2 regions of the Allobosea sp. RAF48 genome follow, and region 2 is predicted to be linked to the other one. Evidence: riboswitches for the same ligand, from Rfam matches in the RefSeq annotation. Region 2 holds a riboswitch; the other holds the start of a gene.
The links. Region 2 has a riboswitch for cobalamin ahead of AB4Z10_RS23180 (ABC transporter substrate-binding protein). Riboswitches for the same ligand answer to the same signal wherever they lie in the genome.
Positions count from the first base shown of each region.

Region 1: another riboswitch for cobalamin. It lies ahead of AB4Z10_RS25715 (TonB-dependent receptor plug domain-containing protein); the one in region 2 lies ahead of AB4Z10_RS23180 (ABC transporter substrate-binding protein).

Region 1 covers NZ_JBFRDZ010000018.1:9,978-25,479, forward strand. The annotation lists gene AB4Z10_RS25655 (ATP-grasp domain-containing protein) at 1-48, shown strand, start outside; gene AB4Z10_RS25660 (carboxylate-amine ligase) at 45-1,232, shown strand; gene AB4Z10_RS25665 (hypothetical protein) at 1,402-1,674, shown strand; gene AB4Z10_RS25670 (M14 family metallopeptidase) at 1,736-2,932, shown strand; gene AB4Z10_RS25675 (HdeA/HdeB family chaperone) at 3,314-3,661, shown strand; gene AB4Z10_RS25680 (arylsulfatase) at 4,313-6,784, shown strand; gene AB4Z10_RS25685 (hypothetical protein) at 7,154-7,549, shown strand; gene AB4Z10_RS25690 (hypothetical protein) at 7,560-7,784, opposite strand; gene AB4Z10_RS25695 (DUF6925 family protein) at 7,845-8,864, opposite strand; gene AB4Z10_RS25700 (ABC transporter ATP-binding protein) at 8,857-9,651, opposite strand; gene AB4Z10_RS25705 (FecCD family ABC transporter permease) at 9,651-10,661, opposite strand; gene AB4Z10_RS25710 (ABC transporter substrate-binding protein) at 10,658-11,506, opposite strand; gene AB4Z10_RS25715 (TonB-dependent receptor plug domain-containing protein) at 11,503-13,479, opposite strand; cobalamin riboswitch at 13,569-13,767, opposite strand; gene AB4Z10_RS25720 (TonB-dependent hemoglobin/transferrin/lactoferrin family receptor) at 14,212-15,502, shown strand, end outside.
Region 2 covers NZ_JBFRDZ010000014.1:77,315-92,816, forward strand. The annotation lists gene AB4Z10_RS23145 (heavy metal translocating P-type ATPase) at 1-1,845, shown strand, start outside; gene AB4Z10_RS23150 (alpha/beta fold hydrolase) at 1,929-3,050, shown strand; gene AB4Z10_RS23155 (bifunctional enoyl-CoA hydratase/phosphate acetyltransferase) at 3,102-4,049, shown strand; gene AB4Z10_RS23160 (acetate/propionate family kinase) at 4,046-5,152, shown strand; gene AB4Z10_RS23165 (protein-tyrosine phosphatase family protein) at 5,176-5,691, shown strand; gene AB4Z10_RS23170 (ABC transporter ATP-binding protein) at 5,779-6,579, opposite strand; gene AB4Z10_RS23175 (FecCD family ABC transporter permease) at 6,590-7,633, opposite strand; gene AB4Z10_RS23180 (ABC transporter substrate-binding protein) at 7,630-8,661, opposite strand; cobalamin riboswitch at 8,935-9,144, opposite strand; gene AB4Z10_RS23185 (1-aminocyclopropane-1-carboxylate deaminase/D-cysteine desulfhydrase) at 9,222-10,223, opposite strand; gene AB4Z10_RS23190 ((R)-mandelonitrile lyase) at 10,250-10,645, opposite strand; gene AB4Z10_RS23195 (IclR family transcriptional regulator) at 10,795-11,577, opposite strand; gene AB4Z10_RS23200 (amino acid ABC transporter permease) at 11,719-12,381, shown strand; gene AB4Z10_RS23205 (amino acid ABC transporter permease) at 12,378-13,028, shown strand; gene AB4Z10_RS23210 (amino acid ABC transporter ATP-binding protein) at 13,015-13,746, shown strand; gene AB4Z10_RS23215 (transporter substrate-binding domain-containing protein) at 13,783-14,583, shown strand; gene AB4Z10_RS23220 (succinylglutamate desuccinylase/aspartoacylase family protein) at 14,749-15,502, shown strand, end outside.

The DNA.
Region 1 (15,502 bases), on a different contig from region 2:
GTGATCGCCACCATTGTGCGCCGCGCGTTGCGGATGGTTCGGCAGTGACCCGCTATGGCGCGTTCGAGCGCCTCGGCATCGAGATCGAGTACGCGATCGTCGGCCGCGAAGACATGCGCTGCATGCCGATCGCCGACGTCGTCCTCGACGATCTCGACACACCAGCCGGTGCGCTCGGCTGGTCGAACGAATTCATGCTCCACGTACTCGAGCTGAAGAACCCCACTCCGATAGAACGGCTGGACGCGCTGCGACAGCCGATGCAGGCCGAGATCGACGCCATGAACCGGCGCCTGGCGCAGCACGGGGCGAGGCTGATGCCGACCGCGATGCATCCGTGGCTCGATCCGCGAGACGCTCGACCCTGGCCGGTGGATCCGCACGGCATCTACGGTGCTTACCAACGCATCTTCGAGACGAGGACGCATGGCTGGGCCAATCTCCAGAGCATCCATATCAACCTGCCTTTCGCGGACGACGGTGAGTTCGCGCGGCTCCACGAGGCCATCAGGCGCGTACTTCCGATCATCCCCGCCATCGCGGCGAGCTCACCCGTAGCGGACGCTCGGCTGACCGGCTTCCGCAATTTCCGGATGCAGGCTTATCGGACGAATGCTGCGCGTTACCCGCTCGTCGCCGGCAACATCATCCCGGACAGCATTGGCAGCGCAGGCGCCTATGAGGCGGAGATCCTGGCGCCGATGTTCGCCAGTCTTGCACAGGCCGATCCCGAGGGTACGCTGCGCTTTCCTTGGCTGAACTCCCGTGGCGCCATACCACGATTTGACCGCCATTCCATCGAGATCCGCGTTACCGACACGCAGGAATGCATTGAAGCGGACCTCGCCGTTGCCAAAGCGATAATCGCTGCTGTTCGGCTGCTGTACCTGGACGAGGCCCCTCTCGCCGCTCCCTTGGGTACCAGCCGCCTCGTCAGCATCCTCGGCCGCTGCATCGAGCGGGCCGAGGACGCGCTGATCGACGATGCGGACTATCTCTCCGCCCTCGGCCGACCGGGAAACGCGTGCACTGCCGGCGAACTCTGGCGCCATCTGCTCGGGCGCTCTACTGACGGAAGCTGCATCCCGCATTTGGAGCGCATCTCTCGGGCCGGCACGCTTGCGAGCAGAATTGAGCGCGCGCTCGGCGCTTTCCCTTCCCGAGAGCGGATTGCGTCGGTCTATGCAGAGCTGTGCGAATGTCTCGCCAAAGGGGCGGCGTTCCGAGACTGAATCACCGCTTCCGGTGCGGCGACAGCCCCCACTCAGGGCCAGGGCCGCGATCGTCCACTATAGGGCAGTATGCCGACGTCAGCTTCTGGCGCACCGCGGCGCAGCGAGGTTCGCCTCGCATCCGGCACGGCTGCGGACTAACATCCGATCCAGCAGGCGGATCTGACATATGGATGAGCATCTTATTCGGCGGATCAGCGTCGCGGCGCATGCGGACGACGCTCCTGCCGAGCGCATTCGCGATCTGCTCGCCGAATTTCCCCCCTTTTCTCCAGAAACGTCCCAAGACGGCCATCTTGTGTTCGAGTGGCAGAAGCTTTCAGAACTCCTCGTAGCCGTCGCGAAGCCACCGAGCTTTCACGACGCGCTGGTCGTCGAGGGGGGGCCGGCCCGTCGTGACCATCCTCGCGTTCCCAGGAAGAGCGGATTCGACGGTGATTAGGCGAGGGAAGAGACGGTCAATTTGACCTTGCACCGCGGTTCACACGGTTAGGACACAGATCATGCCAGGCAAGCCAGAAGAACGCCCCGATCGCCGCGACTTTATGATTGCAACGATCGGCACATCGGCCGCTCTCTTAGCGAGCACGGGCTCTGCGATGGCCCAAAACGCTGCTACGCCCGTTGGTCGGCCTGCCTCGGGGGCGGCGTCCGCCACGGTCTATACGGGCGATACGATCGAAGGAAAGAAGGTCGTCAGCACGCTGGACGTCAGTGACTTGGAGCCCGGCAGGAAGCACCATCTGTATTTTCGGGGCGTGCAAATGCCCACCGGGCTACACTGCTACGCGTCCGTGACGGTCGCCAAGGGGGCAAGGCCGGGCAAGCGCGTCGTCCTCACCAGCGGCGTGCATGGCGACGAGATGAGTTCCATCCATACCGTTCAAACGGTGATGAATCAGCTCGATCCGGCGCAGATGTCGGGCACGGTGATGGCGGTCACGGATGTCGCCCGCCCGGCCGTCGAAAGCATGCAGCGCAGATGGCCCAATTTCGGCAGGGGCAACGATCTGATCGACATGAACCGGGAATGGCCGGGGAACGAGAATGGCCCGACCGCAGCCAGCCGACACGCTGGTCTGCTGTTCAACCGGCTGCTGCGCCCGAACGCCGACGCCGCGATCGACTTCCATACCGGGACAACGGGGTTCGAGGTCACCGCCTTCAATATCGGCGGCATGGATGTGCCGGAGGTCAAAGCAATGCTGGAACTTTACCCGGTGGGTCAGATCTTCGACAATCATGTCTATCCAGGCGTCCTGCATAACGCGTTCATGGACGCGGGCATCCCCGCCTTTACGCCGGAGATTGGCGCTGCGCGCGTGCTAAACCTCGAGATGATCTCGCTGTTCGTGGAAGGCACCCTGAACGTCCTCAAGCATCACGGCATCCTGGCCGGGCCGATGGGGCGCACAGGCAAGGACGTGAATGTCTTCGTTGGCAACAGCGCGTTCCCGATCCTGGCGAGCCAGGGCGGGATCGTCGAGCATCTCGTCGAGCTCAATGAAAAGGTCGAAGCCGGCCAGAAGGTTGCCATCCAGCGCAACAGCTTCGGAGAAGTCGTCGCGGAATATACAAGCGGCGTGGCCGGTGAGGTGACGGGACAGCGCAGCGACGCGATGTCCGAACCCGGCAACCCTCTGGTGTTCATCCTTTTCCACAAGGCGACGCCGGACCGTAGCGAGACGTATCCCGAATAATCGAACACGGGGTATTCGCGTCTGGCGGTGACCTTGGGCAGACGCATTACGAGAGGGGCGCCGCCCAGCAATGGTCAGACCATCGCCGTCATCCGCAGTGACGTCCTCGCGTTCGTTCTGAAGAGCACACGTCCTCCCAGGCGCTGGGTTCGACGTGGGGGAATCTGGCTCGGATGCGAGGACGTAGGAAGGGACTGGAAAAATGCGGGGGGACATCTGCGTTTCCCGCATCAGGACGATGAAATCAGGCGCTTCCTCGACGTAACCCTACAGTAAGCTACGTGCTCATCCTTTGCGGGCGCTGCTAACGTCTGTCGCCCTCCGCGGTGCATCTATCCCCCGCCGCGAATTTCGGAACACAACGATTTTCGGAGCACGACGATGAAGATAACCGCTCGCACTATCGCTGTTTCTCTGCTGGCCCTTGTCTCCTCGGCGCAAGCCCAAGTTGGCCTCGACACTCTGGCCGACGCGAACGGTTTCATTGACGTTCAGAAAATCACATGCGCCCAACTCGCAAACACGTATCAGGAGGACGCTGACGCGCTCACCAACTGGTATTCCGGCTGGTACAACGGCCTCGCCAAGAAGCACTTCTACCATTTGACCCGCGTCAAACCTGGCGAGCACGCCCTTATCGTGTATTGCAAGGAAAACCGCGGGAAAACAGTGATCGAAGCGATGGACAGTCTGCTGAAGGAGGAAAAAATCAAGATGCATAAAGATTAAGACGACGGAGAGAATACCCAAAAATTAACAACAAAAAGCTGCTATGGAAAAGTAGACGGCCGAATCTTACGTCAACTGCCACTTCAGGCGGTGTTTATTTTCAAACTTCGTGCCAATTCACGAAGATCTGTGCAAGCCCGGCCAAGCAGGCGCCGGAATCCTTCCAATGATCCCGGCCACGGAGTTCCTCGGCCAGCCCGACTAATCGCCGGCGCAGCGCCGAGCGAGTTAGAATGGCGGAGATCGACATGAGCAATGATCAGAATGCGAGGCGGAGGCGGTCAGCCTGCGAATCTGAGGTTGGCCTCGCCCTTTGCAAGCGGCAAGTGATGGGCGAGGTCTATACTCGACGACCTCTCGCAATTCTCGGGCATTTGGGCGGAAGGAACCGGCCCCGCGGGCCTCCAGGTGGGCGCCCGCAGCGAACTTTGGCTGGAGAATAAGGCTGGCGTCATCATGCATCTCGTTGGCCAGAGCGAAGGGGTGGCCCTTGGTCTCGGAAAGGACGAAGTCCCCATAGAATTCAAGGAATAAGAAAATCATTTGAGTCTGCACTCGTCAATCTGCGAATGGAATGCGGATAGCGATAATAATTATATAATTATACTTTGATATCTGTGTCTAAAACGGAAAATAGCGAGGTGATTTATCATGAGGTCGCGTCACAATTTGCGTATAAGCACTGGGCTGGCGGGTGCGGTTAGCCTTTTAATCGGCTCAAGTTACTTGCCGGCAACGGCCCAGCAGATCAACGGAACCCTGGGGCAGCCGAGCGCAACGATCACCCTCGATGGCAAGCAGCTCCCGGCGCCGCCCCCCAAATTTGGCGGCGTGATCAAGGAAACTCTTGAAGGGTCGAAGGTCTGGTGGCCGCCGCGCGTGGCTCCGCCCAGGGGCGCCCCCAACGTGCTGCTGATCATGACCGACGACCAGGGCTATGGCGTCAGCGGTACCTTCGGCGGCGTCGTCCCGACGCCGGCGCTTGACCGCGTCGCAAAGGCGGGTTTGCGCTACACCCAGTTCAACTCGACCGCCTTGTGCTCGCCGACCCGCGCGGCCCTGCTTACCGGCCGCAACCACCATTCCACGGGCAACGGTGTGATCACCGAGTTGTCGACCGGCTTCCCCGGCTATGACTCGATCATCGGTACGGACAACGCGACGATCGGCGCCATTCTCAAGGGCAACGGCTATCCGACCTCATGGTTCGGCAAGAACCACAACACGCCGGATTTCCAGTACAGCGTTGCCGGGCCCTACGACCAATGGCCGTCGGGAATGGGCTTCGATTACTTCTACGGCTTCCAGGGCGGCGAGACCGACCAATGGACGCCCTATCTGTTCCGTGACCACACCCAGATTTTCCCGTGGGTCGGCAAGCCCGGCTACAACCTCATCACCGATATGGCTGATGAAGCCATTACGCGGCTGAAGCAGCTTGACGCTGCCGCGCACGACACGCCGTTCTTCATCTACTACGCCCCCGGCGGAACCCACTCTCCGCACAACCCGACGCAGGAGTGGATCGACAAGTTCAAGGGCAAGTTCGACATGGGCTGGAATGCCATGCGCGACCAGATCTTCGCCAACCAGAAGCGCCTGGGCGTGATCCCCGCCAATGCAAAGCTCACCGATTGGCCCGACAGCCTGCCGAAATGGGACAGCCTGTCGCCCGACCAGAAGAAGCTGTTCGCCCGCCAGGCCGAAGTCTTTGCCGGCTACGCTGCCTACACCGACAACGAAATCGGCCGGGTGATCCAGCAGGTCGAGGACATGGGCAAGCTCGACAACACGCTGATCATCTACATCGTCGGCGATAATGGCACGAGCCCCGAAGGAACCCTGTCCGGCACGCCGAACCAGTGGACCGCCTATAACGGTATCCTCGACTTCCCGATCGCCGAACAGATGAAATTCTACGACACTTGGGGGTCGGCGGCCAGTTACCCGCATATGGCTGTCGCGTGGTCATGGGCGTTCGACACGCCGTTCAAATACACCAAGCAGATCGCATCGCATTTCGGCGGCACACGCCAGGGCCTGGCGATCAGCTGGCCCGGCCATATCAATGACCCCGGCGGCATCCGCAACCAGTTCCACCACATCATCGATATCGTGCCGACGATTCTGGAGGCGACCCGCATCAAGGCGCCGCAGACGGTCAATGGGATCAAGCAAAAGCCGATCGAGGGCGTGAGCATGGCCTACACCTTCGACAAGGCCAATGCGAATGCGCCCTCGAAGCGAAAGACCCAGTATTTCGAAATGATCGCCAATCGCGGCATCTACAATGACGGCTGGTACGCCAACACGACACCGCCGCATGGCCCCTGGATCCTGAACGCGCCCCTGCCGCCGATCAGCGACTATAAATGGGAGCTGTACAACCTGAAGGAGGACTACACTCAGGCCAACGATCTCGCCGCAAAGATGCCTGGCAAGCTGAAGGAGATGCAGAAGCTGTTTGTCCAGGAGGCTGCCAAGTACAATGTGCTGCCGCTGGACAACAGGTCCTTCGCGCGAGCAGTCGAGCCGCGGCCGAGCGCCACCGCGGGCCAGACGGTGTTCACCTATACCGGCGTGAATTCCGGCATCCCCATGGCCAACTCGCCAAACGTCATCGGCCGATCCTACAAGATCACCGCCGAGGTTGACGTTCCCCAGAGCGGCGGCAACGGCATGCTCGCCACCACTGGAGGCCGTTGGGGTGGATGGGGGCTCTACCTGCTCAACGGCAAGCCGGTGTTCAACTACAACATGCTGATCCTCGCCCAATATCGCTGGGAAGGCGCGGATGCTCTCACCCCGGGCAAGCATACGATCGTGTTCGAATACACCTATGACGGCCCGGGTATTGCCAAGGGCGGCAGCGGTGAGCTGAAGGTGGACGGCAAAGTCGTCGCCACCGGAAAGCAGCCCAACTCGATCGCGTTCCTGCAGGTGTCCGACGAGACCTTCGACATCGGCGTCGATACGCGCACGGGGGTCAATGATAAAGACTACCAGGTGCCGTTTGCCTTCGATGGCAAGATCGACAGACTGACCGTCAACCTTGGGCCGATGCAACTGGCCAAGGCGGACCAGAGGAAATTGCGGGAAGCGGTCGCTCGGGCGAAAGACTAGGAATGATTGGCTCAAGCAATTGGAAGGTGGCGCCGGTTCACTCCGGCGTCACCTGGGTTGCCTCGGCCACCTTCAAACCATGCGGAAAACGATCCCGCTCGATGGGGGGCTGCTCGCAGGTATTCGATCCATCAAGAAGGTAACGGTAGCCATTCTGAACAAGATATACGACTGCGGCACGATCCTGGGTTCATCTGATCGTTGAACTGGAACGGCCACGACTGCGTTTTGCGCGAATTCGCAAGCAATTTCGCGGATGGTCTGCGCTGCACAGGTCAAGGATAGAGCGCCACCGCGGCCCGAAATATCAACCGTAACTCTCGCGCCTGCGCGCCGCCGCCTTCCTTCTCGTGCCGGGTGAAACTCCAGATGACCATGAGAAGCCTGCAAACAGCGACCGCAATCGTCGAGGCCGGTGCCGCCCTTGCGCTGTTGGGCGTTCCATCGGTCACGGCGTGGCTGTTGCTTGGGGCGCCGCTCGACGCGCCCGTCGCCGTGAGCCTGGTGCGCGTTGGCGGCGTCGCGATACTTGCGCTCAGTATCGTCTCCTGGCTGGCGCGCGCCGATGCGCAGAGCCTCGCCTCGCGCGGAGTGGTCATTGCAATGCTGTTCTATAACATTGCGGTCGCCAGCGTTCTCCTGTTCGCCCGCTTTGGCCACGGACTGTACGGCATGCTGCTGTGGCCAGCGGTCGCGTTTCATGTGGCGATGGGCGTCTGGTGTGTCCTGAGTCTGCTGGGAAAAGACGAGGGTCTCCTGCGATAGCCGGGCGATGTTAGCGCAGTCGAAATTGGCCCATCGTTGGCGTAACCGATGTGCCCTGGCCGCTGCCCCCGCTTAATGCGCCACCATTCTGGCATTTGACGATGCGGGTCCCGAGCAGGTTCTTCTCCTTCCAGAGATCTGTCGCTTCGCTCATCCAGGAGCAAGCGATCTCGGCCGTCGCGAAGGCGGTCTGGATGCGCAGCGGTGCTCCATGGCAGCTGGCGATGAAGTGCACGGACATCCCTTGGGGGAAAGAGCGTGGGATCGGGCTGATGTTGCGATATGCCGTTCCGACTCAACGATGGCCGTAATCATCCGTGTCGCCGTCGCCGGGATCCCGGCCGTCGCGCCTATCGTAGCGACGGAGCCAGTCTTGCAATCGGCCGGCAGACTCGTGGAATTCCTTCTGTTGGCGCAACGTGACCTTCACGGCATTGCGGCCAAACCGGCTCGGCGGCGCTGAGAAAGCCGCCGGCGGCGCATTATTTGCCAAAAGCTCTCGCACCGCCCGCTGCGTTGCCACCGTTTCGGGATCGCCGTACCGATTCAGAAGATTCTCGAAACGTTCGAAGGCCTGGCGGTCGAACGAACGCGGCCGCCCCATTGCGTCCCTGGCCGGATGGGCCGGCACCAGATGGGCACAAGGTACGAAGCCGTCGGGCACCGGCTCAGTCGCAGCATGGGTTCGGCCCGCCCGCAGCAATTGCGGCAGCACATGGGTATGCGGGCCTTCCGGACTCTTGCCGCCGGCCGCCGGGATCGGCTGGTAGACCTCGCAGCGCCCGATCCGGGCTACGAAAACTCGATGCGGCCCGGCTGCGATGATCGCCGGCATGGCGGGGTTGCCGGGCCCGAACAGCGAGCGACCTGCCTGGGCGCGCAGCAGCGTGAGCAGTTCCGGATCGTCCGTGCGGATGCAGATATCGGCCTGTAGTGTGCCGAGCCCCATATCGAACAGGATACCGGCGGTATCCTCGGCGCGTAGCGCGTCCGTGTCCGGGCCAAGCTCGGTCAGGACGGTGCGCCTGTGCATCGAGCAGGCGTCCTCCGGCAGGCACAGCGCAAGGCGATGGCTCCAGCTCGTGCCGACGGCGCTCTCCGAGGCGAACAGGCGGGTGTCGTCGAGCCGCCCGAAGCCGATGCCGCCGCGCTCCGTCACCGCGGCAAGCCGGTGCGGTTCGTCCGTGATCGCGACCGCCTCCCCAGCATCGCGCATGAACTCGGCGATGGCGCCGAAGGTGCCGAGGTTCCATTGGCTCGAAGGGGCACCGAGATGCTCGCGCAGAACGGCGCGGATGGTGGCGCTGTCAGACATCGTGGGATCGTCCTTGGTTCTGTGCCCGCCAGGGCAGGAGGAAAGGCTCGCCGTCATGGTTGCCGCGCAGCCCCTCGACGCCGAACACACTGCCAAGGCTGGCTTCGTCGAGGACCGTTTCTGGCGCGCCTTCGGCCACAAGCCTGCCTTGATCGAGCAAGGCGAGCCGGTCGCAGAAACGGGTGGCGAGGGTAAGATCGTGCAGCACCACGACGACGCCCGCGCCACGGCGTGCGGTCCGGCGCAGGAGCTCGATCACGTCCAGCTGGTGCAGCGGGTCGAGGCCGGCGAGCGGTTCGTCGGCGAGGAGATGGGGCGCCTCTACCGCCAGCGCGCGAGCCAGCAGGACCCGCCGGCGTTCGCCGCCCGAAAGCGTGCCCACCGTGCGGTCGCCGAAGCCGGCCACGTCGCAATGGGTCAGCGCGGTGGCGATCGCCCTGCGGTCCGTTTCGGTCAGGCTACCGAAAGGACGGCGATGCGGCAGGCGGCCGAGACCGACCACGGCCTCGACCGAGAGTGGCCAGGAGGTATCGCCGCCTTGCGCCAGGAAGGAGACCTGCCGTGCGAGCGCCTGCCGGCCCAGCGTGCACGCCTTCTCGCCGTCATAGCGGACCGTGCCGCTTGCAGGGGCGAGCAGGCCCGCCATCACCCGCAGCAGGGTCGTCTTGCCGGCGCCGTTCGGGCCGACGAGGCCCAGAAGTTCGCCTCGTTGCAAGGCGAGGTCGATGTTCTGAAGGATCGTCTTGCCGCCGAGCGCGACCGCGATGTCGTGAGCTTCGATGGCCATCACGCCTCCCGCCGCATGCGATTGACGAGGCTGAAGAGGAAGGGCGCGCCGATCAGCGCCGTGACCACGCCGAGCTTCAGCTCCGGCCGGATCGGCGTGAGCCGAAGCGCAATGTCGGCCAGCAGCACGAGGATGGCGCCGCCGAAGCCGCTGACGAGCAGCAGCCGGCCGGGGCGGTTGTCGACGAGCGGGCGCAGCAGATGCGGCACGACGAGGCCGACGAAGCCGACTGCGCCGGTGACCGCGACCGCACTGCCGACGGCAAGCGCCGTGCCGCCGATCAGGCGAACACGCAGCCAGGTCAGATCGAATCCCAGGCTCGCGGCAGTATCCTCGCCCAGCGTCAGCGCATCGAGAGCCGGTGCCGTCGAGAGCAGCAGCGCCCAGCCGATGAGCATCAGCGGTAGAGCAAGCAGGACATGGTTCAGGCTGCGGTCGGCGAGCGAGCCCATCAGCCAGAACACGATCTCCAGCGCCGCATAGGGGTTTGGCGCGAGGTTGAGCGCGAGGGAGGTTGCAGCCCCCGCGAAGGCATTGAGGGCGACGCCAGCGAGGATCAGCGTCGTCGTGCCGGCCCCGCGGCCGAGCAGGACGAATAGCACCAGCGTAGCGAAGATGGCGCCGGCGATGCCACCGAGCGGCAGCGCGAGCGACAGGCTGGCCGAAAGCCCGCTGTAGAAGGCGAGGACGGAGCCGAAGGCGGCCGCGCTGGAAATCCCGACCACGCCGGGCTCGGCCAGCGGATTGCGCAGCAGCCCCTGCATCGCCGCACCGGACAGACCCAGACTGAATCCGACGAGCGCGCCGAGGATGGCGCGTGGCAGGCGCAGCTCGGTCAGCACGAGCGCCGGCAGGGTCGGGCGCCCCGCCAGCCAATCGCGGATCGCCGCGCCGAGATCGAGCCGCGCATAGCCGACGGCCATCGAGAGAGCGAAGACGGCGACCGTCACCGCAGCGAGCAGCGCGATCAGGATCGGCAGGGAAGGCGGCTTGATGGAGGAGGATTTCATCGCTTCCCTCCGGCCGCCTTGGCCAGCAATTCGATGGCGTCGAGCACGCTCGGCCCGGCGCAGGCCCAGAGTCGCGAGGGCAGGGCGACGAGCCTGAGGCGCGCGCCGAGCTTTCCGATCACGGGGTGGTGCAGCACTTCATGGGCGAGAGAGGGCGGCCCGTCCCGAGTGTCGTTGAGGATCAGCATCTCGGCGCCGCTCAGCGCCACCGTCTCCAGCGCGATCTGGCCGTAGCTGTCGATGCCGAGCTCGGCGGCGATGTTGTCGAGGCCGGCCAGCGTCAGGATCTCGTCGACCAGCGAGCCACGCCCGACCGTGAAGCCGTTCGGCCTGAGCACGATGGCGCGACGGCGCTCGTGCGGGCGTTTCGCGGCCAGCCCGGCGAGCCGTGCATCGATGTCGGCGATCAGCGCCGTGCCACGCTCCTCCTCCCCGACCAGCGCCGCCATCTGCCCGATCTGGTCGCGCATCTCGGCGATGTTCCGCGGCACGCCGAATTCGCGCACCTCCATGCCGACGCGCTTGAGCAGGGCCACGGTCGAGCGGGTGGTATAGGCGCCGGCGATGACGAGGTCGGGCTGGCTGGCGAGGACCTGCTCGACGAGGCCGTGATTGACGCCGACCGCGCGCGCCGCTTCCGCCATATTGGCGCTGCGTGGATCGCGCGAGAGCCAGGTGACGGAAGCGATGCGTTCGGGCTCGGCGAGGCGCAGGACGAGTTCATCCGTGCACATGTTGAGCGAGACGATCCGCGTCGGCTTCGCCCCGGCGGCCGGCGCGGCGCCGACAGCCATGGCGACGAAGGCCGCCATGGCGAAGGCATGATTGGCGCGGCGCGGTTTCATCCGCCGATGGCCACCTTGATGCCGCCGAAGGCGCCGAAGCCGGGAACCAGGAAGCCGACCGGATTTTCCCAGCGCTTGTCGAACAGGTTGTCGATCCGCCCGAACACGGTGACCTTGTCGGTCGCCTTGTATTCGGCGGCGAGATTGACCAGCGTCGCGCCCTTCGCGTTCAGCCGGGAGACGGAGAAGTCGCGATTGCCGTCCACCCAGGAGCCGACATAGAGCAGCGTCGCCGAGAGGGTGAGCTTGTCGGTCGGCGTCCACGTCGCGGTCGCGCTTGCCTTGTGTCGCGGCCGGCGCAGCAGCTCCTGCCGCGCGATCTCGTCCTTGGCGAGGGTGAAGGTGTAGTCGGCCCGGATGCGGAACTGCGGCGACACCTCCAGCGCGGCGAAGGCCTCGACGCCCTTCGTCCTGGCCTTTCCGACATTCGCGTAGGAATCGAAGGTGGCGTTGGTAACGATCAGGTTGTCGATGTCGTTCTGGAACCAGGTCGCACCGAATTGCAGCTTCCGGTCGAAAAGCGGCTGCTCGAAGCCGGCATCCCAGCCGCGGCTCTCTTCCGGCCGTAGGTTCGGATTGCCATGGAAGTTGAAGCCGGGGCGATAGTCGACGAAGAGCTCGTTGAGCGTCGGCGCCTTGAAACCGGTGCCGTAGCTCGCCTTCAGTTTCGTCTCCGTGCCGGGAATGATGATGGCCGGCGCGATGCGGTAAGTGGTGTGGCCGCCGTAGCTGTCGTCGTCGTCGCGGCGGATGTTGGCCACGAGGAAGAAACGGTCCTCGAGATTGCCCTGGTACTCGAGGAAGCCGGCCTTGTTGCCGTTGGAGGCGACGAGGCTGGTGGTGTCGAGCCGCTCGCGCTCGTATTGCAAGCCCATGAGCAGATTGTGGCCCTTGGCGATCTCGAGATTGCCGCGCCAGTCTAGCTTGGTGCGCTCGCCCAGATTCTCGTTGGGCAGGCCGAGAATGCCGGTCGTGCCGTTGGCCGTCCGCGTCGCCCGGTCCTGGTTGGTGTAGGAGACGCCGAAGGTGTTGACGAAGCGCCCGCCGAACGGATCCCACACAACCTCGCCGCGGGTGAAGGCCTGGGCGTAGTTCTGCACCGAGCGATAGGGCGCAGGCCGGCTCGGGAAGCCGGTGTCGCTGGTGAATCGCAACTGCCCGTCCTGATAGCGGCCGACCCAGTTCAGCGTCAGCGTGTCACTGAGCGCGACGCCGACACGGCCGGAATAGCTGTAGTTGTCGAAGGCGTTGGGGTTGATGCGCCGGCCCGGCGGGACGAGGTTCGGCGGCGTCACAGGGGTCGAGTCCGAGCGGAAGTGGGCCACGTTGAAGGCGTAGTTGAAGCGGTCGTTGCCGCCGCCGAAGCCGGCCGACTGGTTGAAGGTGCCGTGGGAGCCGGCTTCGATGCGCGCGGTCGCCTTTGGTGGACCCTCGCCGCGCTCTGTCGTGATCGAGATCACGCCGCCGAGGGCGTTGGCGCCGTAGAGGCCGCTCTGCGGGCCGCGCAGCACCTCGATGCGCTCGATATCGTCGGTCAGCATCGAGCCGAAATCGAAGGAGCGGTTGGGCGTCGAGGGGTCGTGGGCCTCGATGCCGTCGATCAGCACCTTGACGTGGTTCGAGTTGGTGCCGCGCATGAAGACCGACGTCTGGCCGCCCGGCCCGCCCGTCTGCACGATGTTGAGGCCGGGCACGGTGGCGAGCGCCTGCGGCAGGGTGCGGCGCTGCTGCTGCTCGATGTCCTTCGCCGTGATGACAGTGACCGAGCTTGCGATCTCGCGGGCCGGCGTCGGCGTGCCGGTGGCGCTGACGACGATCTCGTCGAGGGCGAGAGGGCCGGCGTCACTTTGCGCCAGGGCAGGGACAGAGCAGGCGAGGGCGAGCAGGGAGGCGGACAGCAGCAGGCGGCCGCGTCCTGCGGCCGGGAAGAAGACGTTCACGATGGAGACCTCGGGCGTTGACGTCAGTGGCACGTCACCGCGAACGCGATCTCCCATCGGCCGCGCGAGAGGCGGCAAACAGTCAAATCAGCGATCGGCGCACCCCGTCCGAACGTGTTCGCGTGTGACCACGGCTGACGGCAGGTCTCCTGGCTCGCGGGTCGGTGCCTTTGCGCCGCCTTCCCAGGTCCGAGGCCCCAGTGGCGTATGGCGAAAGGCTCGCCGCTTACAGTTGCGGGGGCAGCCGCGGCATGGGGCAAAACTCCGCCCGCACCGCGTTCCCTTTTGATCCCGTGAGGGAACCGTCGCGGCGAGGATTAGGGCGAAAAAGTGGCGGCGTCAAACCGCGCCGATCGCGCAGCCTCATGCGACCGCGGGATACGCTTGGTCTCGGAGTGTGCTCCAGGGGCGGCGGCCGCGAGATGCCAAGCCAAGCTTCGCCCGCCCGTCCAGCCGGGCGAACGCTGAGCTTTCTGGCCGGCTTCTGGCGCTCAGATGGCCCGTTTTGGGGCGTATCAGCGGCACGCATTGGCCTGCGGCGGAGAGATGGGTCAGGTTCAATCGATTGCGTGCGAATAACGAATTAAATTCAGATCAAGATGGTTCTGAATCATTGTTATAATTCCAATTTACCCATTATATTACTCGGATATCAATTTAGATCTGAATGTATTGTATTTATAATCGACAATTTGTGTTCAAATGTTGGTTGCGAATCTCTTCTTTCAGAAATAACTCGTCCCGAATTCAACCCGGGACGAAATTATGAATAATAATTCTAAGCTATATATTGCTGTATATTTCCTGTCTTCCACCGCATTGACGGGCGCGTATGCCCAGTCGGCGCCGGTTGCTCCGGGCGGTGCCGAACCGATTGCCCTCGACCAGATCACCGTGACGGCGACCCGCAGCGAAAAGCAGGCTCTCGACGTGCCCGGGACCGTCAACGTCATCACGCGGCAGGACATGGAACAGCGGATCACCCGCGATACCCAGGACCTCGTGCGCTACGAGCCCGGCGTGATCGTCAACCGCCAGACCACGGCGACCGATCCCTTCGGCAACTATGGCGGCTTCACCATCCGCGGCGTCGGCGGCAACCGCGTGCAGATGCAGGTCGACGGTTCGCGCGTGATCGAGCGCATCACCGACGGCAACCGCGACTTCGTCGACCTGCCTTTCCTCAAGAGCGTCGAGATCGTGCGCGGCCCGGGCACGGTGCTGTGGGGCGCCGATGCGCTGGGCGGCATCGTCGCCTATCGCACGCTCGATCCGCAGGACCTGCTGAAGGGCCGCGCCGACAAGCCCTGGGCGGTGAAGCTCGACACCAGCTACGACAGCCTGGACCGCTCCTTCGTCAAGACCGGCATCGGCGCCTACAGCTTCTCGCCCGCCCTCGAAGCGATCATCGGCGTGAGCCAGCGCAACGCGCAGGAAGCCAAGCTCGGCAATGCCCGCGCCGATGGCGGCCGCTGGGGCTGCCCGGTGCCAACCCTGCGCTTCCTCGGCTGCAATCTGCTCAACCCGCTCGATACCGAGGTCTGGAACGCTTTCGGCAAGATCGTATTCAAGCCGACGCCCGATCACACCTTCAAGCTGACCGGCGAATACTTCGACAGCGAATCCACTGTGAACCAGCTCTACAACTACAACGTCTTGAGCCTGGGCATCCGCAACGGACCGAACATTCGCGATCAGATCAAGTCGCGCAAGCGCCTGGCGCTCGAGCATGAGTGGAATGTCGGCGCAAGCTTCCTCGACTCGCTGCGCTGGCAAGCCTCTTTCACACCCCAGAGCCGCACCTTCATCACCAACAACCTGCAGACGCTCGCCAATGGTCAGCAGCGCTTCACGCGCGGCCTGCTCGACTATACCGAGCAATTCTCGCAGCTCGACGTCCAGGCGAAGTCGAGCTTCGCGCTGGGGTTGAGCTTCCACCGCCTGACCTACGGCTTCCAGGGCGACGTCACGCGCACCGACTATGAGCGGCGCGACGATGTTAGAAACCTGACCACCGGTGTGACGACGACCGCGATCGCTGGCGGCTTCAACTTCG
Region 2 (15,502 bases):
GGGGCCGTCGCTGGATTGATCGCTGGCCGCGTCGGCGGCGCATGGTCGCCGGACCTGATCTGGACGGCGGCGACGATCCCCGTCGCCGTGGCGCTGGCGGTCTCGATGCTCCGCGACATGCTGGCCGGACGGCTCGGCGTGGATGCGATCGCGCTTGTCGCGATGGTCGCCTCCATCGCGATGGGCGAGCCGCTGGCCGGCGCGGTCGTCGCCATGATGTATTCCGGCGGCAACCTGCTGGAGGACTATGCCCGCGGCAAGGCCGAGCGCGAGCTCCGCTCGCTGCGGGACCGGACGCCGCGCATCGCCCACCGTCAGGACGCCGGCGGACTCGTCGATATCGCTGCGGAGGACGTGGCGGTTGGCGACGAACTGCTGGTGCGGGCCGGCGAGATGCTGCCGGTGGATGGTGAGCTTCTCGATGCCGCGGCGCGGCTGGACGAATCCGCCGTCACCGGCGAGCCGCTGCCCGAGGCGAAGGCGAAGGGCGAGGCGCTGCGCAGCGGCACCGTCAATGCCGGCGAGGCGTTCCGCTACCGCGCTTCGGCGGCGGCGCATGAGAGCACCTATGCCGGCATCGTCCGGATGGTCGAGGCGGCGCAGACCGCGAAGGCCCCCTTCATCCGCATGGCCGATCGCTTCGCGCTGCTGCTGCTGCCCGCGACCCTGATCGTTGCCGGCCTGGCCTGGTGGCTGTCCGACGATCCGATCCGCGCCCTCGCCGTTCTCGTCGTCGCCACGCCTTGCCCGCTGATCCTGGCGGCGCCGGTCGCCTTCATCGGCGGCGTCTCCCGCGCTGCCCGTGCCGGAATCCTGATGAAGGGCAGCTCAGCGATCGAGGCGCTCGGGCAGGTTCGCACGGCGATCTTCGACAAGACGGGAACCCTGACCGAGGGCGGCGCCCGGCTGGTCGCGTTGGAGTCGGCTCCGGAGATCAAGGCGGACGAAATCCTCCGTCTCGTCGCCTCGCTCGAGCAGGCATCGCATCATGTGCTCGCCGAGACCCTGGTCGCGCTGGCGCGCCAGAAGGCGCTGCCCCTGTCCCAGCCCACCGAGGTGCGCGAATATCGGGGCTCGGGCCTTGAAGGCGTCGTGGATGGCAGGCATGTCCGCGCCGGCTCGCGCAATCTCGTCCTGGGAGATGAGCCCCTCCCGAGTTGGGCGCGGACGGCACAAGCGGGCCTCGACGGCGCCGCTGCTCTTGCCGTCTTTGTCACCCTCGATGGGCAATTCGCCGGTTTCCTCGCCATGGCGGATGCGGTGCGGCCCGACGCGCGCGAGACGCTGGACCGCCTGCATGGTGCCGGGGTCAATCGCATCCTGATGGTGACGGGCGACGATGCCGGTACGGCGGCGGAGGTTGCCGCTCACCTCGCTATCGACGACGTCAAGGCCGAGTGCAGCCCCGCCGAGAAGGTCGCTGCCATCGCGGCGGAGAAGGCTCGTCAGCCGACGATGATGGTCGGCGACGGCTTGAACGACGCGCCGGCGCTGGCCGCTGCGGATGTCGGCGTGGCGATGGGCGCCCGGGGTGCGACGGCCTCCTCCGAAGCGGCCGACGTGGTGATCCTCGTCGACAGGATCGACCGGGTCGCGGAAGCGGTCGTGATCGCGCAGCGGACTCGGGCGATCGCGCAGCAGAGCATCGTCGTCGGCCTCGGCCTGTCCGGGGTCGCCATGGTCTTCGCCGCCTTCGGCTACATTCCGCCCGTCGTCGGCGCGTTCCTGCAGCAGGGCATCGACATCGCGGTCATCGTCAACGCCTTGCGCACGCTCGTCGGCCCGATGGCGCGGGGCCGGACTTTGGAGGTTGCGCGGGCGCCGCGCATCGCAGACGGGGTTTGACCTGTCGCAAGGCTGTCGCGGTTGCCTCGGCAAGATCGGCTGTCTACCTTCCGGGCGCAATCGACAATGCGGGTGTTTCGACCATGGCCACGAGCCGAAACGCAGTAGAGACATCTCGCCAGCCGACGAGTGGCCCCGACGAACTCAGCCTGCCCTGGTTCTGGCCTGTCGACGCCGCCCTGCGCCTGACCGAGCACAATCTCGATTTTCTCTCCGAGGCGGTGAAGATCACCCGCCCGCCGCCGCCGGACTGGGCGACGCCGAACACGGTGCGCCTCGACCTGCCGACGATGCGGCTACGCGAATTCGGCAAGCCGGAATCCGGGGGTATACCCGTCGTGATCGACGCGCCCTACGCCGGACATAGCGCGACCATCGCCGACTACGACAAGGGCCAGAGCCTCGTCGAGACGATGCTCGCGAATGGTCACGACCATGTCCTTGTCACCGACTGGAAGCCGGCGACGCAGGAGATGCGCTACTTCAGCATCGACACCTATCTGGCCGAGCTCAACGCCGCGATCGACGATCTCGGCGGCGTCGTGCATCTGGTTGGCCTCTGCCAGGGCGGCTGGCTCAGCGCGATGCTGGCCTCCCGCTTCCCGCACAAGGTCAAGTCGCTGGTCCTGGCTGGCTCTCCGATCGACGCGGATGCCGGCGATGGGCCGATCAAGCGCATGGCGAAGGCCATGCCGCTGAAGAGCTACCGCGCCATGGTCCGGACGGGCCGGGGCCTGATGCCGGGGCGCTTTATGCTCGCCGGCTGGAAGAACATGCACCCCGACGAGCATTACGTCGACAAGTACGTGCGGCTCTACCAGAACATCGCCGACAAGAACTATCTCGACCGTACCGAGACCTTCGCGGCCTGGTACGAGAACCCGCTCGACCTGCCCGGCGCCTACTACCTCCAGGCCATCGAGCAGATCTTCAAGGAGAATCGCTTCGCCAAGGGCGAGTTCGTCGGCCTCGGCCGGCGCCTGAGCCTGACGGACGTCGCTTGCCCGGTCTATCTCCTCGCCGGTGCCGAGGACGACATCACCACCAGCGAGCAGGTCTTCGCGGCGGAAGACCTCGTCGGCACGCCGAAGAAGAAGATCGAGAAGAAATTGGTGCCCGGCGGCCATATCGGCCTGTTCATGGGCCGCAAGACGCTCGCCGAAACCTGGCCCGGTATCGCCCGCTGGATCGCCTTGCAGGGCTGAGCCGCCCGCACGGTCCGCTTCCCGAAACCCCGCCCTGGAGCCCCTCGCGCCATGACGACGCTGTCCGCTTCCGAATATTTCCAGCTCGCGCTCGGCCGCTGCGAGGATCTTCCAGCTGTGCGGACCGGGGTGGTTCATCCCGTCAAGGCCAATGTGATCGAGGCCGTCGCGGACGCCGTCGCCGAGCAGTTGATCGATCCGGTTCTGATAGGCCCCGCGGAGCGTATCCGCGCCGCCGCGCTGGAAGCCCGCGTCGACATCTCGCCTTGGGAGCTGGTCGACACCGAGCACAGCCATGAGGCGGCGGTGAAGGCCGTCTCGCTGGCTGCCGCCGGCGAGCTCGAAGCCCTGATGAAGGGCTCGCTGCACACCGACGAACTGCTGGGCGCAGTCGTGCACGCCGACTCCGGCCTGCGGACCGAGCGGCGCATCTCCCATGCCTTCGTGATGCATATCGAGAGCTATCCCAAGCCCTTCATCATCACCGACGCGGCGGTGAACATCTCGCCCGACCTCGCGACCAAGGCCGACATCGTCCAGAACGCCGTCAATCTCTGGCATGTCGCGCTGAACGGCGTCGACGAATTGCCCAAGGTGGCGGTGCTCGCGGCCGTCGAGACCGTCAACCCGCGCATGTGCGCCACGCTCGATGCCGCCGCCCTCTCGAAGATGGCCGATCGCGGCCAGATCACCGATGCCATCGTCGATGGGCCGCTCGCCTTCGACAACGCGATCAGCGCTGCGGCCGCGAAGGAGAAGGGCATCGTCTCGCTGGTGGCGGGGCATGCCGACATCCTGATCGTGCCCGAGATCGAAGCCGGCAACATGCTCGCCAAGCAACTCACCTTCCTCGGCGGCGCCGATGCCGCCGGGATCGTGCTCGGCGCGCGGGTGCCGATCATTCTGACGAGCCGGGCCGACAATCTGCGGGCGCGCCTGCTCTCCTGCGTCCTGGCGGTTCTTCTGGCTGATGCGCGGCGTACGGGGCGGATCAAGTGATCGACACCATTCTTGTCCTCAACGCCGGCTCCTCCAGCCTCAAGTTCCAGGTCTTCCGCAGCGACGACCTCAGCGTGCTTGCCCGCGGCAAGGCGGTGCGCCTCGGCGAGCCGGAACCGGTCCTGGATGCGAGCCTCGCGGATGGTCCGCGCGAGCGCATCGCGCTGCCGCAGGCCTGCGATCACAACACGGCGCTCTCCGCTGTCCTCGCCTTTGTCGACCGCCATGACGATGGCTGGCGGATGAAGGCCGTCGCACACCGCATCGTCCATGGCGGCGAAAACTATGCCGACCCCGTCGTGGTGACGCCCGAGGTCTTTGCCGCGCTCGAAGCACTCGCTCCGCTGGCGCCGCTGCATCAGCCGCACAATCTCGCTGCGGTGGCCGCAGCCCGGCGCCTGATGGGCGAAGTGCCCAATATCGCTTGCTTCGATACGGCCTTTCACGCCCGGCACGATGCGCTGACCCACAATTTCGCGCTTGAACAGGGGCTGCGCGACAAGGGCATCCGCCGCTACGGCTTCCACGGCCTGTCCTATCAATGGCTGGAGATGGTGCTGGCCGAGCGGCATCTCGATCTCCATGCCGGCCGCGTCGTCGCTGCCCATCTCGGCAACGGTGCGAGCCTCTGCGCCATTCGGGGTGGCCGCAGCATCGACACGACCATGGGGATGACGACGCTCGACGGGCTGCCGATGGGCACGCGTTGCGGCGCGCTCGACGCTGGCGCGGTGCTCTACATGTTCCAGGGTCTGGGCATGAGCGCTGAAGAGGTTTCGACCGCGCTCTATGAGCGCTCGGGCCTGCTCGGCCTGTCCGGCCTCTCGAACGATGTCGAGACGCTGCTCAACAGCGACGATCCCCGCGCGCGTTTCGCCCTGGATTATTTTGCGCTGAAGGTCGCGCAGTTCAGCGCGGCAATGGCGGCGGCGATGGGCGGCATCGACGGGCTGGTCTTCACCGGCGGCATCGGGGAGCATGCCGCACCCATTCGCAACGCGATCCTCGATAGACTCACCTTCCTCGGCGATTTCAAGGTTCTGGTGATCCCGGCTAATGAGGAGAGGGTCATGGCCGTTCAGGCGAAGGCGCTGCTCGCCTGAACGATAGAACGAGGGAGGCTGGGATGATCAGCACCCGAACAGGCTTCATCCGACGCGTCGATCTGCCGGCCGGGATCGCCGGCGCGCTCTGGCTCGGGCCGATGCCGGGCCGGCTGAGGCCGCTGGCGGATGACCTCGCTGACCTGACGCAGCAAGGGATCACCCGCATCATCTGCCTGACGCCCGCGGAAGAGATCAGGCTGAAGTCGCCGGACTACGCCGCGCGGCAATCCGATCTCGGCATTCCCGTCACGCGCTTTCCGATCGGTGATTTCGGCGTTCCCGACGATGGCGGCGGCCTGAAGGCTCTTGCCGAGGAGGCCGCTCGGGACCTGAATGCGGGGAGGGAGCTGTTCGTTCACTGTGCAGCCGGCATCGGCCGGACCGGGATGGTCGCGACCTGCATCCTGGTCGCGCTCGGCCTGAGCGGTACGGAGGCCGTTGCGGCCGTAGCCGCCGCCGGCTCGGGGCCGGAGACGGAGGTTCAGCAGCAGATGGTCGCGCGCTATGCCGAGGAGGCGGTGCATTCCGGCCCCTGAACCGGGCGCTTGCTGCGTTTTGATCGAAACGCATGTCATCCCGGGTCAAGCCCGGGCCGGCGGCGTGGTTCCGTGCCAGATCGGCATCTAGAGCGCCCGCGATCCTGCTCCCGGCTCCTCCCGATCGAGGTCGACGAGATATTCGATGTGCCGGCGCCCCGCATGTCCGGGCTTGATCGCCACGGCTACGCCGAAGACGGTGCGGATGGTCGCTTCCGTCAGCACGGTTTCCGGCGCGCCCGCCGCCAGCAGGCGGCCGTGATGCAGGAGTGCGATCTCGTCGCAGAACAGCGCGGCGAGGTTGAGGTCGTGCAGCGCGACGATGCAGGTGATGCCGAGCCGCCGGATCAGCGTCAGGATCGAGAGCTGATGCTGGATGTCCAGATGGTTCGTCGGTTCGTCGAGGATCAACTCGCTCGGCTCCTGCGCCAGCGCCCGTGCGATATGCACGCGCTGGCGCTCCCCGCCCGACAGCGTGTGCCAGAGCTGGTCGTGCCTGTCGGCAAGCCCGACGCGCGCGAGCGCCGAATTGACGGCGGCCTCGTCCGCGGCGGCCCAGGAGGCGAGTGCGGCGCGATGCGGCGTCCGGCCGAGCCGCACCACGTCGCACACGGAAAGCTGCACCTCGGTCGTAGCCTGCTGCTCGACGAAGGCGAGCCGGCGCGCCAGCTCGCGGCGCGGCACGCTCGCGATGTCGCGCGCGTCGAGCGTGACCACGCCGCCGGCCACATTGCGCAGCCGGCAGAGCAGCCTGAGCAGGCTCGATTTTCCCGAGCCATTGGGGCCGATCAGGCCGAGGATGCGGCCGGGAGCGGCATGAAGCGTCACGCCGTCGACGATCATCCGTCCGGCGGCACCCCAGCGCACGTCATGGGTCGCGAGTGTCATGCCGGCTTCCTCACGCAGGCCTCCTGGCTCGATAGAGGATCAGTGCGAAGGCGGGCGCCCCGAACAGGGCTGTGACCACGCCGATCGGCAGGATCTGCTGCGGCACCAGCACGCGCGACAGGATGTCGGCGAGGATCATGAAGATCGCGCCGATGACGAGGCAGGCCGGCAGCAGCCGGGCATGCCCCGAACCCACGAGGAAGCGTGCGGCATGCGGGATGACGAGGCCGACGAAGCCGATCGTCCCGACAATGCTGACCATCGCCGCGGTCATCACGGCGGTCGTCGCGAACAGGACGATCCGCACGCGCATTACCGCCACGCCCAGCGAGGCGGCGGCATCGGCGCCGAAGGCAAAGGCGTCGAGCGCCTTGGCGTGCAGCATGCAGACACCGAAGCCGATGAAGGCGACGGGGGTCGCGATCCAGAGGTCCGGCCAGCGCACGCCGCCGAAATTGCCGAGCAGCCAGAACATCACCCCGCGCGCCTGCTCGGCGCTGGCGAGCGTCGTCACGATGGTCGCGGTGGCAGCGTTGAAAAGCTGTGAGGCGGCGACGCCGGCGAGGATGACGCGGTCGCTTGCGCCGCCGGTCCCCGCCGCGAGCAGCGCGACGACGGCAAGCGCGGCGCAGGCGCCGATGAAGGCGCCCGTCGAGAGGCTCACCGCCATGCCGCCGATGCCGACGCCGAGGATCAGCACTGCGACAGCCCCGGTGGAGGCGCCGGCCGAGATACCGAGGATATAGGGCTCGGCCAGCGGATTGCGCAGCAGCGCCTGCAGGATCACGCCCGACAGCGCCAGCGCCCCGCCGCACAGCCCCGCCATCAGCGCCCGGCTCAAGCGGTAGTCGAAGATGACGCCCTGCTGGATCGCGCCCACCGGCAGGCCGAGATCGAACAGCCCGTTGCCGAGTGCCTTGAGCGCGACGTCGAACGGGATCGCCATCTCGCCGATCGTCACCGCCAGCGCCACCGAGACGGTGAGCGCCAGCAGCGACAGGAGCGCGAGGCCGATCCGCGCCGGCCAGTTCGGGCCGTGGGCGGCGTGGCTCAAGGCGCGAGGCCGAAGCTGGCGATCGCCTTGGCGAGCGTCTCGATGCCGTCGACGGTGTCGAGCCCCGCACGGGTAGCACCCACGTCGATGATCACGACGCGGTTGTTCTTCGCCGCGTCGAGCTTGCTGGCGACGGGGTCGGTCTTCAGGAATGCGAGCTTCTTCTCGATGTCATCAGCCGGGAAGCGGCGCCGGTCCATCTTCACGGTGACGATCACGGCCGGGTTGGCGGCGGCGATGCTCTCCCACCCGACCAGCGGCCATTCCTCATTGGTGGCGATGATGTTGCGCGCCCCGAGCTTGGACAGGATGTAGGCAGGCACGCCGTTCCTGCCGGCCATGAATCCGTCACCCTTGATGTCCTTGCTGGAGAACCAGACGACGACGGGGACGTCCTGCGCCTTCAGCTTTGCGATCTGCTCGACCGCCTTGTCCTCACGAGCCTTCAGTTCCGCGACGAGCGTCTCGGCGCGGTCGCTGACGTCGAAGATCTGCCCGAATTCGCGGATGTTGCGATAGACCAGTTCCATCGAGAACATCTGCGTGCGCACACCGTCGCCGGGGCCGGAATTGTCCTTGCCGACGCAATCGGTCGGCGAGACATAAGTCGGCACCTTCACCTTATGGAACTGGTCGCGCTTGCCGACGATGCCGTTCGGCCCGACATGCCATTCGAACATTGCGGTGACGAGATCGGGCTCCTGCCCGACCACGGCCTCGAAGCTCGGGTCGTTGTCGGCCAGGCGCTTCACCTTGGCGTTGGCGGCCTCGTAGGGCTTGGCGACGGGCGAGAACCAGACGGCGGTGCCGACCACCCGGTCGCCGAGGCCGAGCGCATAGAGGATTTCCGTCTGGGTTTGGCCGATCGCGACGACCCGCTTGGGTGCGGCGTTGAAGGTGATGGTCTCCCCGCAATTCTCCAGCGTCAGCGGATATTGCGTCGGCCCGGCCGCGGCTGGCGCGGTGAACAGGGCAGCGCCGGCTGCGGCAGCGAAGAGGGCGGGCAGCAACGAAAAGACGGGACGCATGGAGGCAACCGGGCTGAGCTGGACACCGCGTCGGCGAAACCGGGAGGCTTCGGCGCGAGGTCCAAGAAATGTAACAATGTTGCATTTCTCATAGATCGCACGACGCGACCGCGTCAAGCGTGCCGCGGCCTTCGCTGCGGACCGGCCAAAGATCATCGACATGGAATTCATCGCTCCCCGAGATGAGGGCGGGGGAGCTTCGCAGGACACGGCCGGTGGCGCGGATCTGGAGCCGGCCGCCGACGCGCACCCCTCCGGAACACCCCGCCCGAAAGACGCCTTGCGATCGCGGCAGGTCTCCTGGCTCGCGGGTCGACGCCTGATCCGCCCGGCCTTCCCGGCGCAGGGCGCCAGTGGACGATGGACGGAGGGCTCGCCGCTTACAGTTGCGGGGGCAGCCTCGGCATTGGCGCGGGACGCGCCTCACCGAATTCCCTCTTAGCTCCGGGCGAAACCCGGAGAACCTCGATCGACCGGCACCATAGAGCGGTGCCGGGGCTCGTCAAGCGGGCATGCGCCAGAGCCGGATCCGGTCGGGTTTGAACCCGATCGCGCGTGCTCTAGCTCAGCGTTCGAAACAGGCCGAATTGCGAGAAGAGCGCGGCGGTGCCGCCCGTATGGAGAACACAGGCGGGCTCGCTGCTCGGGATCCCTCCGTTGGCGAGCTGTTCGAGGAAGCCGGCGCAGGTCTTCGCCGTATAGACGTGCTCGATCAGGATGCCCTCGGTGCGGGCAAAGCTCAGGATGGCGGCTTCCGAGGCGGGCGTCGGGACACCCCAACCGCCACCGAGATGGTCCATGTGATAATGCGGCGGTGCCTGCTCCCATGCGGCGACATCGAGCCCCGTCCGCTCCCGCAGGCCCTCATAGATCCGCCCGACATGGCCGGCCAATTCGTCCCGCTCGTATTCGACGCTGACGAGATGGATCTGGAAGGGATGGCCGAGCAGGGCATTGCCGAAGATGAAGCCGGCTTCGGTCGGCCCCATCGAGCCGGCGAGGAAGACATGCCGGATCGGCGCCTCCTGCTGCTGCGACTGCTCATGCAGTTCCAAGGCGGCGCGGACGTAGCCCATCGCACCCAGCACGGAATCGCCGACGATGTACGGCGTGCGGCCCTGCCGCGCGAGGTCCACGGCCGCCTCCGCAAGCGCCGCATTGCGCTGGCTTTCATCGACCGAGCCAAGGAAGCGCAGCTCGGCGCCGAACAACCGGTTCAGGAAGGAGGCCTGGCGGTTCTCCGGCGTGTCGGGCGCGTTGTGCAGGACGACGCAATCGAGCCCGACCAGCGAGGCTGCCGCGGCTGTCAGGCGGCAGAGATTGGAGCTGGCGCCGCCGCCGACCAGAAGGATGTCGGCCCCCTTCTCCAACGCCGCGCCCAGCCAGTATTCGAGGCTGCGCAGCTTGTTGCCGCCGAGCGCGATCAGCATCAGATCGTCGCGCTTGGCATAGATGCCGGGTCGACCGAGTTTCGCCTCGAAACGGCGCAATCTCTGGAGCGGCGTGGCGGTTTCGAGCAGAACGTGACGCGGCTCCCGCAGGAGGCTGGAAAGCTCAGGCATCGTCGGTCGCTCTCGTCAGGCGGTTATCAGCCGCCATACTGGCCGTCGGAGACCTGCTCCAGCCAATCCACGACCTTGCCGTCCTTGGCCTCCTGGACGGCGATATGGGTCATCCCGGTAGACGGGCCGGCACCGTGCCAGTGCTTCTCGCCGGGCGGGAACCAGACCACGTCGCCGGGCCGGATCTCCTCGATCGGCCCGCCCCAGCGCTGCACCCGGCCGACCCCGCTGACGACGATCAGCGTCTGGCCGAGCGGATGCGTATGCCAGGCCGTCCGGGCTCCCGGCTCGAAGGTCACACTCGCGCCCTGCACACGTTCCGGTGCGTGCGGGTTGAAGAGCGGATCGATCCGGACCGACCCGGTGAACCAGTCGGCCGGCCCTTTCCCCGACGGCCGCGAGCCCGCGCGCATGATCTCCATGACGATCTCCTTATGGTCTGAGCTTCGGCAGACGGGTGGGTTTGTCGGTGACAGCTCGTCCGCGCCGCTTCACCGTGAGGGATCACCCGAAAACCGTGACCGTCAAGGCCTTCCGTGCCCGTCGCGAGGCGCTCGCGATCAGGCGTTCCTCAGAGCGAAAGCTGCGAACCGGCCTCGCGGCAGGAGGCCTTGAGTGCGAGCAGGATCGCCTCCTCGTCGGTGGCGCTGCCATGGCGCTGCAGGCAGGGCACGAGGATCGCGGCTTCCGCATGGCCGCTCGGGCCGATCACCGGGCAGGCGATGTCGGTCACGGCCATGATGTCGCGGCTCGGCGCGACGCGATGCCCGCTCGTGCGGATGTCCGCCAGGATGCGGCGCGTCTCGTCGCTCTCCAGTTTGTCCCGGTCGGCCTGGGAGGCCTCCTTCATCAATTGCCGGCGACGTGCCTCGCTCTGGAAGGCGAGGATGAGCAGGCCGGAATTGGCGTCGAGCGCCGGCCTTCCATAGCCGGGGCGCACGATGACGCTGGCATCGAGATGGCCGGATGTGGTCGCGAGCACGACGGTCTGGGCCCGGCTCAGCACGACCAGGTGGGCGACCATGCCGCTTTCCTCGCTGAACCGCTCCATCAGCGGCAGCACGATCGAGGTGAGCTGGCGCCCGCCCGGCGTGCGGATGCCCAGGTCGAACAGCCGCCGCGACAGGCCGAGGCGGTCGGTGCCGGGCTCGCGGGCGAGATAGCCGCGCTGCTGCAGCACGAAGACCATGCGGAAGATCTCGCTCTTGGAGCGGGCGAGGCGCTCGGCGATCTCGCGCGTCGACAGCGGCTCGCCGACCTCGGCGAGGAGCTCGAGGATGTCGAGCCCCTTCTCCAGGGCGGGAGCCGCGTAGGTGCTTTTGTCTCCGCTCTCGGAGTCGGGCAGGTCGCTCATGTCTTCCTGTTTCATATATGAAACTTGACATCAAATAAGAAACGAACCTAGCCTCCTCGTAAAGGGGAGGCGGATGGTGCGATGGCCTGATCATATCGCGCATTCGAGCAGCGCAGCGACAGAGCCGCAAGGCGGCCGGGCATGAAATACGGCCTGCAGTTCCGCGACGTCTTCGCGGCCTGGGAATCGATCCTCGACGGTGTCTGGGTCACGCTGATGCTGTCGGCGGCGGCCATGGTGGGCGGTCTGGTCATCGGCATCGCCTGCGCGGCGGCCCGCGTCTATGGCCCGGCCTGGCTGCGCCGCGCGGTCGGCACCTATGTCGAAATCATCCGCAACACGCCGCTGCTGGTCCAGCTCTTCCTGATCTTCTTCGGCCTGCCCAGCTTTGGCCTGAGGCTCGACGGCTTCACCGCCGCGATCATCGCGCTCGTCGTCAATCTCGGCGCCTACACCACCGAGATCGTTCGCGCCGGGCTCGAGGCCGTGCCGAAGGCGCAGGTCGAGGCCGGCCGTTCGCTCGGCCTCTCCGGGCTGCAGGTCTTCCGCTACGTCGTGATGTTCCCGGCGCTGAAGTCGATGTTCCCGGCGCTCGCCAGCCAGTTCGTGCTGCTGATGCTGGCGACCAGCGTCGTCTCGCAGATTTCGGTCGAGGACCTCTTCCACGCGGCCTCGATCGTGCAGTCGCGCACCTTCCGCGACTTCGAGGTCTACACCGTCATCGGCGTGCTCTATCTCGGGCTCGCCTTCGCCTTCCGCGGCCTGTTCGCGGGCATCTACTACTGGGCATTCGGCAGGCGATGATCCGCGAATTCGGCCTCATCGATGTGATGTATCTGGTGGCGGCAGCGCGCTGGACGCTGGCGCTCACCGTCGCCGCCTTCATCGGCGCCTCGCTGATCGGCATCGTCATCGCCATCGCCCGCATCCTGCCCTTCGCGCCAGTGCGCTGGCTCTCGGCGGCCTATATCCACGTCGTCCAGGGTACGCCGCTGCTGGTCTGGCTGTTCGTGATCTTCTTCGGCCTGCCGCTCATCGGCATCTCGGTCAATCCGTGGATTGCGGCCGCGACCGCCTTCTCGGTCTATGGCAGCGCCTTCCTCGGCGAGATCTGGCGCGGCGCCCTGGTCTCGATCGCTAAGACGCAGTGGGAGGCCGGCGCCTCGCTCGGGCTCTCGCTCTGGGAGCAGTTGCGCTACATTATCGTGCCGCAATCGATCCGGGTCGCGATCCCGCCGACGGTCGGCTTCCTCGTCCAGCTGATCAAGAATACCTCGCTCGCCGCGGTGATCGGCTTCGTCGAGATCACGCGCGAGGGCCAGCTCACCGCTGCCGGCACCTACAAACCCTTCGCCGTCTACATCACCGTCGCCGCGATCTATTTCGCGATGTGCTTCCCCCTCACGCAATGGAGCCGCTCGATCGAGCGGAAGCTCGATGTCGCTCGTTGAAATCCACGGGATCAACAAGAGTTACGGCGCCGTCCAGGTGCTGAAGGACGTCACGCTCGACGTCGCCAAGGGCGAGATCATCGCCGTGATCGGCCGCTCGGGCTCCGGCAAGAGCACCATGCTCCGCTGCATCAACGGGCTGGAGCCGGTCCAGGCCGGCGTCATCCGCGTCGACGGAACGCAGGTCAACGACCCCAAGACCGATCTGCGCAAGCTGCGCCAGGAGGTCGGCATCGTCTTCCAGAGCTTCAACCTGTTCCCGCATCTCTCGGTTTGCGACAACATCACGCTCGCCCCGCGCGTCGTGAAGAAGCAGGCGCCGGAGGCCGCCCGCGAGGTGGCGCGCGAGGTGCTCGCCCGCGTCGGGCTGGAGGACAAGCTCGACGCCTATCCCTCGCAACTCTCCGGCGGCCAGCAGCAGCGCGTCGCCATCGCCCGCTCGCTCGCCATGCGGCCGAAGCTGATGCTGTTCGACGAGGTCACCTCCGCGCTCGATCCCGAGCTGACCGGCGAGGTGCTCAAGGTTCTCGAATCCGTCGCGCAGGAAGGCATGACCATGATCCTGGTGACGCATGAGATGGGCTTTGCCCGCCGCTTCGGCTCGCGCGTCGTCTTCATGCATGAGGGGCGCGTCCACGAGCAGGGGCCGGCCGCCGCCGTGCTGGCCGAGCCGAAGACGCCGGAACTCCAGACCTTCCTCAGTGCTGTCCTGCACTGAGGCGGAAGAACAGACATCAACGAGGGGAGAGAGACGATGCGTTCACTGTTCGCAGGCAAATCTGTGCTGGCGGGGCTGGCCGCCCTGGCCGTCGCCGCCTTCGGCGCCGCCGAGGCCAAGGCCGACAAGCTCCAGGACATCCTGTCCAAGGGCGTGGTGCGCATCGGCGTGCCGCTCGACGCCCCGCCCTTCGGCGCGCAGGATGCGGACCGCAAGGCTGTTGGCTTCGACATCGAGATGGCCGAAATGGTCGCCAAGGGTCTCGGCGTGAAGCTGGAGATGCAGCAGATCACAGGCGCCAACCGCATCCCCTTCCTGATGACCGACAAGGTCGACATCGTCATCTCGGTGATGGGCCTCACGCCCGAGCGCGCCCGGCAGATCCAGTTCACCGCGCCCTATGCCAACACCTTCCTCGCGGTCTACGGCCCGAAGAGCTCGGTGGTGAGCAGCCCGGAGACGATCGGCTCGGCCCGCGTCGCCGCCGCCAAGGGCACGACGCAGGAGCTCGCCATCTCGGCCACGGCCCCCAAGGCCAGCCTGATGCGCACCGAGGACGACGCGACGGCGGCGGCGGCCTACATCACCGGTCAGGCCGATCTGCTCGCTACCAACTCGATCGTGGCGCAGGCGCTCGCCAAGCAGAACCCGAACAAGGAGTTCGAGCGCAAGTTCGTCATCCGCCGCAGCCCGGCGCATATGGGCGTCCAGATGGACCAGCATAACCTCGTGCGCTGGCTCGATGGCTTCATCTTCTTCAACACGATGAACGGCGAGCTCGATCGGCTCCACCGGAAGTATCTGGACATGCCGATGGACCCGCTGCCGCCGCTGTAGTCCACCCGACATCCGTCATTCTCGGGCGAAGCGAAGCGCAGACCCGGGAATCTCCTGACCAGAAGGCGCTGGTCGGAGCCTCATTCGGCCGGAGATGCTCGGGTCAGGCCCGAGCATGACGGCTTGTCTCGCCCCGTTCTTGAGTCTCGCCTTCGTGAGCCCGCCATGACCAGCCTCCGCCCCAAGCCGACCCCGCGCCCGTCCAGCGCCTTCCTCACCGTCGATCTCGACCGGGAGGGCAAGCAGTCCGGCTTCCTCATGATCCCGCATTCGCCGCATGACGACGCCTGGGGCGTGACGCGCGTTCCGATCGCCGTGATCAAGAACGGCAGCGGCCCGACCGTGATCATGGAAGGCGGCAACCATGGCGACGAGTACGAGGGGCCGATCACGATCTGCGACCTGATCCGCGATCTCGACCCCGGCCGCGTCCAGGGCCGGCTGATCCTGATGCCGGCGAACAATGTCCACGCCGTCATCGCCGGCCAGCGCACCTCGCCGGTCGACGGGCTGAATTTCAACCGCACCTTCCCCGGCGACCCGCGCGGCACGATCACCCAGCAGATCTCGGCCTTCGTCAGCGACCATATCCTGCCGATCGGCGACGCTTTCCTCGACCTGCACTCCGGCGGATCCTCGCTCGACATCATCCCGAGCGCCATCGTCGAGCCGACCGACGATCCCGCCCTGCACAAGCGCAATGTCGCCGCTGTGCAGGCCTTCGACGCGCCGATGACCGTCGTCATTAGCAATCTCGGCGAGCCGCGCACCGCGACCGCCGCCGCCTGCCGGGCCGGGCTCGTCACGGTCGGCACCGAAATGGCCGGCGGCGGCACGGTCTCGCTCGAAGCGCTCTCGGTCTGCCGGCGCGGCGTCGCCAATGTCCTCGACCATCTCGGCGTCGTCGTCCGCGAAAAGC